Regions from separate parts of the Paenibacillus sp. BGI2013 genome, predicted to be linked through region 2. Evidence: predicted binding sites of a transcription regulator. Region 2 holds the regulator's gene; each other region holds the start of a gene.
The links. Region 2 encodes Rex, which represses fermentation and respiration genes when NADH is low (regulators of the CRP and FNR family bind a similar motif). Its sites were predicted from a motif close to TTGTGAAATATTTCACAA; they were not measured.
Positions count from the first base shown of each region.

Region 1: pflB (formate C-acetyltransferase) is a predicted target of Rex. The motif match lies at 2,601-2,618, and genes of this name have one in related genera.
Region 3: nadA (quinolinate synthase NadA) is a predicted target of Rex. The motif match lies at 1,652-1,669, and genes of this name have one in related genera.
Region 4: CXK86_RS06350 (formate/nitrite transporter family protein) is a predicted target of Rex. The motif match lies at 2,312-2,329, and genes of this name have one in related genera.

Region 1 is NZ_PJFA01000003.1:198,624-202,646, forward strand. It holds gene adhE (bifunctional acetaldehyde-CoA/alcohol dehydrogenase) at 1-2,061, shown strand, start outside; gene pflB (formate C-acetyltransferase) at 2,701-4,023, shown strand, end outside.
Region 2 is NZ_PJFA01000003.1:427,940-431,962, reverse strand. It holds gene CXK86_RS09370 (DUF5590 domain-containing protein) at 281-811, opposite strand; gene CXK86_RS09365 (amidohydrolase) at 849-2,156, opposite strand; gene CXK86_RS09360 (redox-sensing transcriptional repressor Rex) at 2,143-2,796, opposite strand; gene dinG (ATP-dependent DNA helicase DinG) at 3,016-4,023, opposite strand, start outside.
Region 3 is NZ_PJFA01000020.1:47,627-51,649, forward strand. It holds gene ftsH (ATP-dependent zinc metalloprotease FtsH) at 1-1,441, shown strand, start outside; gene nadA (quinolinate synthase NadA) at 1,741-2,679, shown strand; gene nadB (L-aspartate oxidase) at 2,715-4,023, shown strand, end outside.
Region 4 is NZ_PJFA01000002.1:568,619-572,641, forward strand. It holds gene CXK86_RS06340 (glutathione peroxidase) at 1-214, shown strand, start outside; gene CXK86_RS06345 (FAD-dependent oxidoreductase) at 700-2,061, shown strand; gene CXK86_RS06350 (formate/nitrite transporter family protein) at 2,438-3,289, shown strand; gene CXK86_RS06355 (molybdopterin-containing oxidoreductase family protein) at 3,715-4,023, shown strand, end outside.

The DNA.
Region 1 (4,023 bases), 230 kb from region 2:
ATGGATCGTACAAACGAACTGATGAATCACAATGATGTGGCTCTCATTCTGGCAACAGGCGGATCAGGCATGGTACGTGCAGCGTACAGCTGTGGTAAACCTGCACTGGGCGTAGGACCGGGTAACGTACCTTGCTTTATCGAGAAAAGCGCGGATATCAATCAGGCAGTAACGGATTTGATTCTGTCCAAGTCTTTCGACAACGGCATGATCTGTGCTTCCGAGCAAGCGGTCATCATTGAAGAACCGATCTTTGATCAAGTGAAGAAAAAAATGATTGCAAATGGCTGTTACTTTGTTAACAAAGATGAAGCAGCAAAATTGACAGCAGGTGCGATTAATGCCGAGAAATGTGCGGTGAACCCGGCGATTGTTGGTCAATCTGCGGTGAGCATTGCCAAATTGTGCGGTATTGAAGTTCCAGCAGGCACCAAAATTCTCGTGGCCGAAATTGAAGGGGTAGGTACCAAATTCCCATTGTCGGCTGAGAAATTAAGCCCGGTACTGGCTTGTTACAAAGTTAAAACGGCAGCAGAGGGCATTGAACGTGCAGCAGAAGTGGTTGCTTTTGGCGGCATGGGTCACTCCTCGGTTATCCATTCAACAAATGAAGAAGTGATTAGCAAATTCGCAGATCGTCTGCAAACTGGACGGATTATTGTGAACTCACCATCCACACACGGTGCAATCGGGGATATCTACAACACAAACATGCCGTCATTGACACTGGGATGCGGATCATACGGACGTAACTCGACTTCTTCCAACGTAACCGCTGTGAACTTAATCAATGTGAAAAGGGTGGCTCGCCGTACCGTGAATATGCAATGGTTCAAAGTACCGAACAAAGTCTACTTCGAAAAAGGAGCAACACAGTATCTTGCCAAAATGCCTGACATCACACGTGTGGCCATTATTACGGATGCCATGATGGTGAAGCTTGGATATGTTGAAAAGGTAGAACACTATCTGCGTCAACGCCAAATGCCAGTAGCGATCGAAGTGTTCTCCGATGTTGAGCCAGATCCATCCACAACAACGGTAGATCGCGGAACCGAAATGATGCGCCGCTTCCAACCAGACTGCATTATCGCACTCGGCGGTGGATCACCGATGGATGCTGCCAAAGCCATGTGGTTGTTCTATGAATATCCGGACACGGACTTCAACGATCTGAAACAAAAATTCATGGATATCCGCAAACGGATCTACAAATATCCACGTCTCGGCGTAAAAGCCAAATTTGTAGCGATCCCAACCACATCGGGTACAGGTTCTGAAGTGACATCGTTCGCGGTTATCACAGATAAAAATCAAGGTAACACCAAATATCCATTGGCCGACTATGAGCTGACACCAGACGTAGCGATTGTCGATCCGGAGTTCGTATACTCCCTGCCTAAAACGGCTGTAGCGGATACAGGGATGGACGTACTGACGCATGCGATTGAAGCTTATGTGTCTGTAATGGCAAATGATTACACGGATGGACTTGCGATCAAAGCAATCCAACTGGTATTCCAATACCTGGAGCAATCGGCACTGCAAGGCGATAAACTGGCACGTGAGAAAATGCATAATGCTTCAACGATTGCTGGTATGGCGTTTGCCAACGCATTCCTGGGCATTAACCACAGCTTGGCGCACAAATGGGGCGGTCAGTATCACACCGCACATGGACGCACTAATGCAATCCTGATGCCACACGTCATTCGTTACAACGCAAAAAAACCGACCAAATTTGCATCGTTCCCGAAATATTCGCACTTTGTAGCGGATGAGCGGTATGCCGAAATTGCCCGTATCTTGGGATTGCCTGCTCGCACGACAGAAGAAGGGGTAACCAGTCTTATCAATGCCATCCGTAACCTGAACAAAATCTTGGGTATTGAAGAATCGTTCCAAGAGATCGGATTCGATGCCAAAGACTTTGAAGCACATGTCGATTATCTGGCAGACCGTGCCTTCGAAGACCAATGTACAACCGCCAATCCGAAGTTGCCGCTGGTAACTGAACTGGCTGATGTATACCGCAACGCTTTCTACGGAAAGTTTGAATAATAAATTTAGAACAAAGCGTGCTTTACGGCAAGAAGATCAGGGTTCCCCGAGAGGGGAGCCCCGATTGCCGTCTTTCACACAATAACGAGAGGGCAGAAAAACAGAAGAGCGAGCATCTGTTTTTCAGGATTTTTTCTAAGATTTGATTTGCTGCTCCGAGCATAGAGGAGCAACGGGTTCTATAGAGGTTACACGGAATCCGTGACGTGGCTGTTTGAGCCAGATGTTCACACAATAACGGAGAGGGCAGAAAAAACTGAAGAAGCGGAGCGTTCGCCTTTATCCCCGGATTTTACCCTTTGAAATATAAAATTGAAAAAATCCGGGGATAACAGCGATCGGAAGTTGTTCTGCCCGCGCAGTGGCTAAGTGTGAATTTACAGGGGTCAATGGGACACAGCGCAGGTGGAGTGAGTTAGTTCACTGGCTTTGTGACAAAAATCACAGATGATGAAAGCCCCAAGTCGTATACTGAAAATGTAAGAAAAACATTCATCCCGCGGTTCCGGTTCCCAAGTAGAGAGAACATGTTCCGGTTTATGTGAAACAATTCACATTAATCGCGGCTCTGGGCACACAATGCTACGAATGAAGCAAGATGTTATGTGTCCAGAAATCCAAATTAGTGGAGGGATTACGATGTCGGTGATTGAAAAAGATGTCAAACAACAAACAGGCTGGAGAAACTTTACCAAAGGAACATGGACCAAATCCGTAGATGTGAATGATTTTCTGGCACACAACTTGTCTCCGTATTACGGCGACGAAGCATTTCTCGCAGGTGCAACCCAGAATACCAAAGAATTGTGGGAGATCGTATCTGATCTGACCAAAAAAGAACGGGATAACGGCGGTGTCCTTGACGTTGACGTGAACACACCAGGTACTATTATTTCTCACCAACCCGGTTATCTGGATCAATCCAAAGAGCAGATTGTCGGCGTTCAGACCGATGCTCCGTTCAAACGTTCCATTCAACCAACAGGCGGAATTCGCATGATGATTGACGCATGTGAGGCATATGGCTTTGAAATGCCACAGGGCGTCATTGATATATTTACAAACATTCGCAAAACACACAACCAGGGTGTATTCGATGCTTATACTTCCGACATGCGTGCAGCGCGTAAAGCAGGAATTATTACAGGTCTGCCAGATGCTTACGGCCGTGGCCGGATCATCGGTGACTATCGTCGTGTAGCTTTGTACGGGGTAGACTTCCTGATTCGTAACAAAAAAGGCGAACTGAATGCACTCGAAGTTGATGTTATTGATGAAGATGTCATTCGTCTGCGGGAAGAATTGTCTGAACAGATTCGTGCATTGCAAGAATTGAAACAATTGGGCGATATGCACGGGTTCGATATTTCCTTGCCAGCGACAACAGCAAAAGAAGCGTTCCAATGGTTGTACTTCGGTTATCTCGCTGCGATCAAAGAACAGAACGGTGCTGCGATGTCACTGGGACGTGTATCTTCTTTCCTGGATATCTACATTGAACGTGACCTGCAAGAAGGGATTCTGTCCGAAGAACAGGCTCAGGAATTGGTTGACCATTTTGTAATGAAACTGCGGATTGTCAAATTCCTGCGTACACCGGATTACAACGAACTGTTCAGTGGAGATCCAACATGGGTGACGGAGTCCATCGGTGGTATGTCCGTGAATGGTGAAACACGTGTAACCAAAAACAGCTTCCGTTTCCTGCATACACTGCACAACCTGGGTCCTGCACCAGAACCAAACTTGACTGTTCTCTGGTCAACGAAACTTCCAGAAGCTTTCAAAGATTATTGCAGTAAAGTATCCATCGAAACCAGCTCAATCCAGTATGAAAATGATGATCTGATGCGTCCGATCTACGGTGACGATTACGGTATTGCTTGCTGTGTGTCGGCGATGAAGATCGGGAAACAAATGCAATTCTTCGGCGCTCGTGCCAACCTGGCAAAAGCTCTCCTG
Region 2 (4,023 bases):
TGGCCCAACCTACTGGCTTATTGGTATATACGAATATGTGCACATTGACTCCTGCGAGAATTTCGACAGGATTATTTGTTTTTGAATGTAACTTTGAGTACATATCTGAGTATATCACATCGTATATACAATTTCGAAGGCGAAAATATGAATAAATTATTAATTTTAACTATTTAAATCAAATATATTTACAGGCAACACAAAGAACCGGTTCAGTCGGATATCCGTCTGCCGGTTCTTTCATTTCTTTACATTCTCTAGTTATGTCACTCTATTTGTTCTAGCTGTTCGGGAGTGTGTAGACCAGGTCCACCTGTTCTCCGTTGCTAAAACGATAAAAGCGATAGTGGTTATGCGTACCGTCTTTATAATACACTTGCCACACATATATTCCATTCACAACTCCGGGCATGATTCGTTTAATCTCACCGGCAGGAACTTCAGAACTGAAGCGATTGCGTATCTGCGCTTCGGACATGCCATTCTGCAGCAGCTCACTGTGTACAGCGTTTGCACCCTTAACCGGTTGATTGTTTGCGTCGAACTTAACCCAGACCATAACATCCTGGTTATCCTTGTTTTTGCCGATCAGGGTCCAGTAGATGTTGTCAGAGCCTTCTTTGTCTCCCCAGATGTACTTACGCAATTCATCATAGGATGTAATGCCCAGTTGCTCCTGTGCTGCTTGTATGGCGAGCGCTTCTTCCTTGCGTTGGTCCTGCGTGACATGAACGTAATAACGCTGAAGTCCAAACAGAATCAGAACCAGTGCAAGCAGCGAAATCCATATCCACTTCTTTTTTTTCTTCAAAAGCCGAACTTCCTTTCCCTATGATGCTGTCCTGCAATTAACGAGCAAGCAGACCATCAAATGCCAATTGAGACTCACGCAAAATGCGTTCTTCATCCAGCGTCAGACATTCGCCATGTTTCACTACTTGTTTTCCATCCACCCATACGTGTTCAACATCTTTGGCAGAAGCCGAGTAAATCGTATGTGAGATCAGGTCTGTATGTGGATAGAAATGTGCCTGTTCAATGTTAAGGGCGATAAAATCAGCCTTCATGCCAACCTGAAGTGCTCCGGTATTATTCAAGAAGATGGATTTGGCACCGTATGACGTTCCGAGTAATAACGCTTCGCCTGCTGGCACTGCCGTCGGGTCACCAGATACACCTTTGTGAATCAATGCAGCCAGTCTCATTTCCTCGAACATATCCAGGTTGTTGTTACTTGCTGGACCGTCTGTTCCGAGTGACACGGTAACTCCTGCTTTCAGCAACGCAGGTACCCGCGCAACACCGGAAGCGAGTTTCAGATTACTTCCCGGGTTATGGGATACAGCCACATCATGGCGGGCCAGAATCTCAATCTCTTCGTCATTCAGATGCACCGCATGTGCAACCAGGGATGGACGAGAGAAAAAGCCCAGTTTCTCCAGATGTGCCACAGGACGCAGTCCATAATCAGCCACGTTCTGCTCGACTTCACGAAGCGTTTCCGACATATGTGTATGAAGGGGAAGGTTTAGGTCGTTCGCGACCTGCACAAGCTTCTCTATGTAGTCAGGAGGGCATGTATATGGGGCGTGTGGCGAGATTACGGTTGTAATGCGACCATCTGCCTGTCCATTCCACTCACGTGCAAACGCTGCCGACTCCTCCAGCTTCCGCAATTGTTCTTCTTCCGAGCACAGCCCGATTACACCACGTGCCAGTGCCGCTCTAACGCCGGATTGCTCCACAACTTTGGCAACTTGATCCATGTGATCGTACATGTCCAGGAAAGCTGTAGTTCCGCCTTTCAACATTTCAAGCACTGATAGCGAAGTTCCCCAATATACATCTTCTGAAGTCATTTTCGCTTCCATCGGCCACATTTTTTCCTGCAACCATACTTGCAATGCAAGATCGTCTCCGTGCCCTCTGAGCAACGACATCGCTGCATGACCATGCGTATTGATCAGACCCGGCAGGAAGAACAGTCCTTTTCCATCCACTTTGGTACAATTTTTGTCTTCATCCGGCAATGTCTCACCAATATGCACAATCTTGTCATTCTCAACAACCATGTATCCTTGGACCACGTTCCATGTTGTGCCGCCTTCATTAACAGCAAATTTGCCATTGTGAATTACCCATCTATTTGTTGTCATCTTCCTCGTCGTCCTTTCCAGTATCCAAGTAATAGGCCAAACTAAGCAGATCTGTTGTAAAGTCAGCATGGTGAATGCGGATATGCGGCGGTGTTTTTAGAATGGTTGGTGCAAAATTAAGGATCGCTTCAATTCCTGATTCAATAAGCTGATCGGCTACATTTTGGGCTTCCGTATCCGGAACCGTGATAATTCCGATGCGAATGTTTTCCATTTTAACCGCTTCCGTCAATTCATCCATTGGTTTTACCGTCAAACTGTTGATTTGACTACCTATCTTCGGTCCATATGCATCAAATACAGCAACAATCTTCATGTTGTCTTTCAGATATGCGTTGTAGTTGGACAAGGCTTGACCGAGGTTACCCGCTCCTACCAGAGCTACATTAATTTGCTGATCGATTTTGAGAATGTGACGAATTTTCTCGATCAAATAGGATACATCATACCCGATCCCTTTACGACCAAAATCACCGAAGTAAGCCAGGTCTTTACGAATTTGGGCCGGATTCAGATCCAGCCTCTGTCCAAGCTCTTGAGAAGAAACAGTAGCCACCTCACGCTGATGCAACTCGTTCAAATAACGCAAGTAAACAGGCAGACGTCGTACCACCGCTTCCGAAATTTTATCCGATTTCATTCTTGCTCCCCCTTACCAAGGCCACGATAAAATAATAGATGAAAAGATGAGCATTCTGTATAAAACTCAAAGATAAACGTGACATTTTATACAGAATGCTCCTTGTAATTTAGGTTATAAGTTCTTACGTGCAACTACTTTAATCGGATACGGAAATATCTAATAAAGTTTAACGCCAAACGATAGTGTCATGCAATGATATAACGAACAAAACAACCATTATTTTTGTTCATTAGCAGGTTTTTCCAACCACTCGGTAATTCGTGGAACCATCTGCTCCGTGAGCATATGCTCCATTTTGGGTCCAGGTAATGAATATAAAAAGAATTTACCATAATACGCTTCAATCACCCGTGTATCATAAACAATGACAATTCCTCTGTCCTTTGCTGTACGTACCAATCGGCCAAATCCCTGTTTGAAACGAATGACCGCTTGTGGCACGGACAGTTTCATGAACGGATTTTTCTTCTGCTCCTGAAGCAACTCACTCTTGGCTTCCACCAACGGATGATTCGGTGGCTGGAACGGCAGTCGCACAATAGCGAGACAAGTTAACGCCTCTCCCGGGATATCTACACCCTCCCAGAAGCTGCTTGTGCCCAGAAGTACCGTTGCTTTGGCATCTTGGAACCTGCGAGTCAATTTGGAACGACTTCCACTGTCAACGCCTTGCCCAAGCAACGAGATGTCGTTGCCAGACAGTGCCTCCTTCAGCGGATCATAGACCTGTCGCAACATCTTGTATGAAGTAAACAGAACCATCATGCGTCCACGCGTAGCAATTGCCGTCTCTGCAAGTGATTGCACCAGCATATTAACAAAGTGCGCATCACCCACACTTCCCTTCACACTCGGGAAATCACGCGGAATCACCAGAAGTGCCTGATCGCGATAGTTGAAAGGTGATGGCAGCATCGACGTTAACAGCCGATTATTCTCAGAGGCTTCCTGTAAGCCAAGCTGCTCAATCATGAACTGGAATGACTTATCTACCGAGAGCGTAGCCGATGTAAGCACAACACTTTTCTTTTTGTCAAAAAATAAATCCTTAAGTTGGGCACTGACATCTACAGGTACGGCATACAGCTGAAGAGATTTACTGCGGAACTGACCGCTGGCTTCCATCCAGTACACCGTTTTGGCGTCATCCATACGCATGAAGAAACGTAGATTCTCCTTCAATGTGGTCAGATCTTTCAGCAATCCTGTAATGTCCGTGATCAG
Region 3 (4,023 bases), on a different contig from region 2:
CGTATTGCTCGTAGGGCCTCCGGGTACCGGTAAAACATTGCTCGCTCGTGCCGTAGCCGGTGAAGCGGGTGTACCATTCTTCACTATTTCAGGTTCCGACTTCGTGGAAATGTTTGTCGGTGTCGGTGCATCACGTGTACGTGATTTGTTTGAAAATGCGAAGAAAAATGCCCCATGTATCATCTTTATCGATGAGATTGATGCTGTAGGACGTCAGCGTGGTGCTGGTCTCGGTGGTGGTCACGATGAACGTGAACAGACACTCAACCAGTTGCTCGTTGAGATGGACGGATTCGGAGTTAATGAAGGTATTATCATCATAGCTGCAACGAACCGTGCAGATATTTTGGACCCTGCCTTGCTGCGTCCTGGACGTTTTGACCGTCAAATTACGGTTGACCGCCCTGATGTAAGAGGTCGTGAAGCTGTCCTGAAAGTACATTCCCGTAATAAACCATTGACCAAAGATGTGAAGATGGATATTATCGCGAAGCGTACAACAGGTTTCTCTGGTGCAGATCTGGAAAATCTCTTGAACGAAGCGGCATTGCTTGCAGCGCGTCGTAACCGTAAAGATATTTCCATGAAGGAAGTTGACGAAGCGATTGACCGTGTCATCGTTGGTACGGAGAAGAAAAGCCGTGTCATCAGTGATCGCGAGAAACGAATCGTTGCTTATCACGAAGCAGGTCATACCATTGTTGGATACTTCCTCGAACATGCTGATATGGTACATAAAGTGACCATTATTCCGCGCGGACGTGCGGGTGGATATGTAATCATGTTGCCAAAAGAAGACCGTATGCTGGTTACCAAGCAGGAATTGCTGGATAAAGTAACCGGACTTCTCGGGGGTCGTGTAGCTGAAGAATTGTTCATCGGAGAAATTGGTACTGGTGCATACAGTGACTTCCAGCAAGCGACAGGTATTGTTCGCAGCATGGTTATGGAATACGGTATGAGTGAGAAATTGGGACCTATGCAATTCGGAAGTTCACAAGGACAGGTATTCCTTGGTCGGGATATCGGTCATGAACAGAATTACTCGGATTCCATTGCTTACGAGATTGATCAGGAAATGCAACGCTTTATCAATGACTGTTATGAGAAGTGTAAAGACTTGCTTGTTAAACATTCAAAAGAGATGCACCTGATCGCTCAAACTTTGCTTGAGGTTGAGACTTTGGAAATGGATCAGATCAAGCAATTGATCGAAACAGGTTCTTTGACTCCAAAAGCAGAGAATGACAATGATGGTGAAGGCACACCAACTGAAGGCGGAGAGCCAATCATCGACACCATCGGTGATGTGCGTGTTCGTATTCAAGGTAAAGATGAAACGCCTGAGCCACCAGCCGGAGATATTCCAAACGAAGCTCCGAATCTGGAAAAGGGTATTAACAATAACCCGGATGATGGCGGAACTAAGCCAACGTCTTAATACACAATACATCTGGCTATGATAGCAGGTGAAATCAAGAGAGCCCTCGAGGCTCTCTTTTTTTATCCATTATTTTAAAAGAGGGTAGATAAAGATAAACGGGAGTTAGATGGCGAACCAGTTAGCAAACAGGTGGTTACAGCGCTGTCCCGGGCCTTTTTCATTTATTGACAGAGTCGTGAACGTTGTGTAAATTAGTTGTTAAACCGCTTGTGATTCGTTTCTCAAGCGAAGATAACGACTTAGGTTAGCCCACGAAACAGCGCATGACGCTGTCCCGATAAAGGAGAGGATCACAGGTGGAAGCTCTGGCTTTAGAGCGCAAGGCTGAGATGAACCGCGAGCTGCGTGAGCGGCTTATGGTGTTGAAGAAGGAACGTAATGCCATTATTCTTGCCCATTATTATCAACGTGACGAAGTACAGGAGGTTGCCGACTTCCGTGGAGATTCGTTTCTGTTAGCCCAGAAGGCAGCACAGACAGATGCGGATGTGATCGTTTTCTGTGGTGTTCATTTTATGGGTGAAAGCGCTAAAATTCTTGCGCCAAATAAAACAGTTATTATCCCGGACGAACGTGCGGGCTGCCCAATGGCAGATATGGTGAATGTGGATGGACTACGCAAATTGAAAGCACAACATCCTAATGCCAAGGTGGTTACGTATATCAATTCCTCGGCTGAGATCAAAGCAGAAACTGACATCTGTTGTACATCGGCGAACGCAGTCCGGGTTATTCAATCGGTGGATTCCGACGAAATTATCTGGGTACCGGATAAAAACCTGGGACATTATGTGCAGCAGCATACAGACAAGAAAATGATTATCTGGGAAGGTTACTGCAACACTCACGATATGCTTACAGTCAAAGATGTGGTGGAGATGAGAGCCAAGCATCCAAATGCAGAGTTTGTTGTCCATCCAGAGTGTCGCCCTGAGGTTGTAGAAATGGGTGATTTTGTAGGCAGCACAACAGCTATTCTGGAGTATTGCAAAAATTCATCAGCGAAGGAATTTATCGTAGGTACCGAAGATGGTACAGGATATCAGCTTCGTCTGGATAGTCCGGATAAACAGTTCCACTTTGCTACCAAGTTCCTCGTATGTCCCAACATGAAGGTGAACAACTTGAAGAAACTGGTGAAATGCCTGGAAACGATGAAGCCGCAAATCTACGTGCCACCGGCCGTTGCCGACAAAGCCAGAGAATCGCTAGAGCGCATGTTGTTGGTAAAGTAGGATGCGCTACTCTTGCTCCAAGACAGGTGAATAACATGATACCGCAATATTTAGTTGATTTTGATCTGTCTGCGCTACCCATGGTAGAGACGGATGTACTGGTTATAGGCTCAGGGATTGCTGGTTTGTTTACTGCCATTAAGGCAAGTGAACAACAACGTGTATTAATGATCACGAAGAAGTCATTACTTGAAAGTAACACCAGATATGCGCAGGGAGGCATCGCTGCGGTTATTGCTGAGGATGATTCACCTGCTTACCACTTGCAGGACACACTTGTAGCAGGAGCGGGCTTATGCCGCTCCGAAGCGGTAGAGGTATTGGTGAATGAGGGGCCGGACGGAGTGAAGGAACTGATTCGTTTGGGTACTTTATTTGATCTGGAGAACGGCGAGTTGGCGTTGACGCAGGAAGGTGCGCATAGCCACCGCCGTATTTTGCATGCCAACGGAGATGCAACAGGATATGAGATTGTACGTGCGCTTGCTGTTGAAGTGAATGAGCATCCCGGGATTGAAGTTTGGGATGAGCATTTTGTTGTTGACCTGATTACAGATCGAGATCGAGGGGAATGCATTGGCGCTCTGGTTCAGAAGGATGACGGATCGCAAGTGTTTGTGAAGGCACAGGCAACCGTTCTTTGTTCTGGTGGGGCAGGACAACTGTACCGATACACGACGAATCCGGATGTAGCTACTGCCGATGGTGTAGCCATGGCTTATCGGGCTGGGGCTATTGTTCGTGACATGGAATTTATCCAATTCCACCCCACCTCTCTATGTTACCCTGGGGCCCCGCGTTTCCTAGTGTCAGAAGCCGTACGCGGCGAAGGAGCATATTTGCGCAATGTGAAGGGTGAGCGCTTCATGGATCGTTATCATGCCCAGCTTGAACTGGCCCCACGAGATATCGTGGCACGAGCGATTGTTAGTGAGATGGAGTCCACCAACAGTACCTTTGTGTACTTGGACATTACACATGAACAGCCAGAGATGATCAAGCATCGGTTCCCTACCATATATGAGACTTGTATGCGTTATGGATTAGACATGACAACGGACTGGATTCCCGTTGCACCTGCTGCCCATTACATGATGGGTGGAGTGAAAACGGATTTAAGTGGAGAGAGCAGCATCTCCCGATTATTTGCTTGTGGCGAGGTGTCTTCTACAGGAGTGCATGGAGCCAACCGTCTGGCAAGCAACTCCTTGTCAGAAGCGATTGTATTTGGCCGGAGAATTGTTGATCGTATTCAATCTCTCCCTCCGCTTGGTTTATTACAAGCAAGAGGGGCTACGCCTTCATCTGTGGACATGAATAACATGAATAGCAAGATCATGAAAG
Region 4 (4,023 bases), on a different contig from region 2:
CCCGGTGTTTGCCAAGGTAGATGTGAATGGTGAGGGCACTCATCCCCTGTTCCAATACCTGAAGGAGCAACAACCTGGCGTAGGTGAAACAAGCGACATTCAATGGAACTTCACCAAGTTTCTTGTTAACCGTGAAGGTGAAGTGGTAGGTCGTGTTGAACCGAAAGAATCTCCGGAGACAATGATTGCAGATATCGAGAAATTGCTCGGTTAATACAAGAACGTTTGAGAAGCCTGTCCTTGCATAAGCAAAGATGGGCTTCTTTGATTATTTTATATACGCAGATTTATTCTCTTCACAGGTATGAGTTGGATCCATGAGATCAACTCTGTAATGAAAATTGAAGCCATTTATTTTTTGTATAAGTCAAACATGAATGCAGAAGACGCCTCTAACTTTATACGTCCACACTGCATTCATACAGGGATCACGGAAGCCATTACATAGCATAAACCCGCCCAAATCCGGGGACAATGAAATCAATACAATGAAGGGAAGAAAGGCTTAAATACAGGGAAATGACCTCCTTCGACAAACTTTTTTTGCTCAACCTATTGCAATGTGAAAAATATCACATTATAATGAGTGTATAAAGTGAAATAAATCACATACACAGTTTCGAACAAGAAGTGAAATGTTTCACAACCATAACAACCTTATATTCAAACTCATTTATATATTTCGAGGAGGAACTTTTAATGAAAATCGCAGTTATCGGATGTACACACGCAGGAACCGCAGCCATCGTAAATACCGCTAAATTGTACCCGGATGCTACCATCACCGTGTATGAGCGCAATGACAATATTTCCTTCCTATCTTGTGGCATTGCACTCTACGTAGGTGGGGTTGTGAAAGACCCTGACGGTTTGTTCTATTCTTCGCCTAATCAACTGGCAGAGCTTGGTGTTGAGACCAAGATGCTTCATGAAGTAACAGCAGTAGATGCCAAGGGCCATACCCTTCAGGCTAAAAACCTGCAAACCGGGGAAGAATTTGAAGATACGTTTGACAAACTGATCGTGACAACGGGGTCATGGCCTGTCGTTCCAAAGCTTGAAGGCATCGAGATGGATAACATTTTACTTTGCAAAAACTACAATCATTCCAACACGATTATTGAAAAAGCCAAAGATGCCAAACGTGTCACCGTTGTAGGTGCAGGATATATCGGCGTAGAGCTGGTGGAAGCTTTCCAAATGAACGGCAAGGAAGTTACCCTGATCGACAGTGTGGACCGGATTTTGAATAAATACTTGGACCCTGAGTTCACGGATGCGATTGAAGATACGTTGACTGGACGCGGCATCAAGTTGGCACTTGGTCAAACGGTACAGAAGTTTACTGGTGAAAATGGCAAAGTGACTAAAGTGATCACGTCCAAAGGAGAGTTCGAAACCGATCTGGTTATTCTGTGCATTGGTTTCCGTCCAAATACAGAGCTGCTCAAAGGCCAAGTGGATATGCTGCCAAACGGCGCAATCATCGTGGATAAATATATGCAAACGAGTCAAAAAGACGTCTTCGCTGCGGGTGACAGCTGTGCTATTCATTACAACCCAACAGGCAAAGCATCTTACATTCCACTGGCAACCAACGCCGTGCGGATGGGTACACTCGTAGCCCGTAACCTGGTTCGTCCTACGACACCGTATATGGGTACACAAGGAACATCGGGTATCAAAATTTATGAGCAAAATATCGCGGGTACAGGGATGACGGAAATGTCTGCTGCTGACGAAGGCCTGATTGTTGAATCTGTCGTACTGGAAGACAGCTACCGTCCGGAGTTCATGCCAACGGCTGAGAAACTGTTGCTCAAAGTAGTATATGAGCAGGCTACTCGTCGGATCGTTGGAGCACAGGTGATGTCTCAGGTTGATCTGACTCAATCGATTAATACAATCTCGGTTTGCATCCAAAATAACATGACCGTAGATGAGCTGGCCTTCATCGACTTCTTCTTCCAGCCACATTACAACAAACCGTGGAACTTCCTGAACACGGCGGGTCTGCAAGCACTGCCTCCAATAGAAGTAAAAGCACCAGCAATGGTGTAAGGAAGCAGAATAGATGGTTGAACAGAGGGCATGATAAACGCCATACAAAGATAAGTCATGCTTGTCCGTAAATAAGAGGAGTACAATAACTGCCAAGATTACGAAACAAGGCGGATGATTATAAAGGAAAAGAAGACTGGCGAGTATATCGTCAGTCTTTTTTGTGATTTTTTTAGCTACAAAAGGCCTTACTACACTCTTGCTGTCATAACTATTCCAAGACACTCTTAAAGTATCTTTTTAAACAACATTGTGATAATTTGCACAAAGTTATGTTTAGGACCGAGATACAATTGAGATATGGTATTCAACGCATAAACAAAGGAATTCAGATGGTTTTATCCAACGATGAACAATGAAGGAGAGGATGAATGATATGGCAGCAAAAACACCTCTTGAGGTTGCACAATATACGGCGCAGACAGGCATGAAGAAGGCTCAATATCCGGCGTCTTCTGTACTGGTGCTTAGTTTTCTGGCAGGTGCTTTTATTGCGCTGGGGTTTCTACTGGATATTCGAGTGATTGCTTCTGCGCCAGCAGAGTGGGGAAGTCTGGTCAATCTGATTGGAGCGGCAGTGTTCCCGGTTGGATTAATCTTGGTACTCATCGGTGGTGGAGAGCTGTTGACAGGTAACATGATGGCAGTTCCACTTGCAACGATTGCAAGAAAATTATCCGTGGGTAGCATGTTGAAAAATCTAACCTTAGTGACGATTGGTAATTTTGTTGGAGCTTTGTTTGTCGCGTACGCGTTTGGACATGTGCTGGGTCTGACCGGAGAGGGTGTATATCTGGCAAAAGTGGTGGATATGGCTGGGCATAAGCTGCATGAGGGTTTCCTGCAAGCTTTCATCTCTGGCATCGGCTGTAACTGGCTGGTCGCGCTGGCCGTGTGGTTATCTTATGCTTCGGATACGATGAGTGGCAAGGTACTGGGCATTTGGTTTCCAACGATGGCATTTGTGGCGATTGGATTCCAGCACGTTGTGGCCAATATGTTCCTCATCCCGGCGGCAATCTTTGAAGGACATTATTCGTGGGGTCAATATGTGATGAATTTCATTCCGGTATGGCTCGGGAATCTGACTGGTGGTGCTCTGTTTGTAGCTGCAGCCTATTGGGTGGTGTACCTGCGCCAAGCTGAGCCGAAAGTGAAGCCGGAGATAGCAACGTCGATCGAAGCTGTGGAGACGGAGGCTAGAGTGATGTTGAGCAAACAAGCATAGCGGGCACAGCGTAGCATGTGTGCACGGGTTATAGAAGAGAAGACGATTCTGATCTTGCTCGGTTCATGGCGAATATGCTGTGAGGGAGCAGGGCGGGATCGTTTTTTTGTATGGGGTTCTTGTTGGAGTCTAACGCAAAATAAATTCGCCATGACAAGGTTCGGGGGAACGAAACCTGTTCATGGCGAATTTCGGGAGTGGTCCATGATATGGCATGAGGAGGAAGTGGGGAAACACTAGCCTAATGCCTTATTTTTAATTTACCCCTGAATTCTGAAGTTGAATCAAACTCAAAAACATTTTTTTGAAAATAATTTAAAGCCGCTATAGCGGCGAATATGAAGCAAAAACATACTGTTCTCTTTACGCGATAACCTCGAAGAAGATATGATATAGGGATAGCTTTTAAAGAAGGGAGCCTTACGATGATCGATCAGGAGAATGGTGTATTTGCGGCGGTGTGCCCGCTCGACTGTCCGGACACTTGTGGTCTGTTATTACATAAAGAGAACGGCAAAATTGTGAAGGTGGCAGGCAATCCGGATCATCCCATAACCAAGGGTGCCATCTGTAATAAAGTTAGAAATATGACTGAGCGGGTGTATCACCCCGAGCGTCTACAATATCCGATGAAACGTGTAGGAGCCAAAGGTGAAGGCAAGTTCGAACGAATTAGTTGGGATGAAGCGATTCGCGAGATTACGACCAAATTCACCGCATTGTCCGAAACCTAC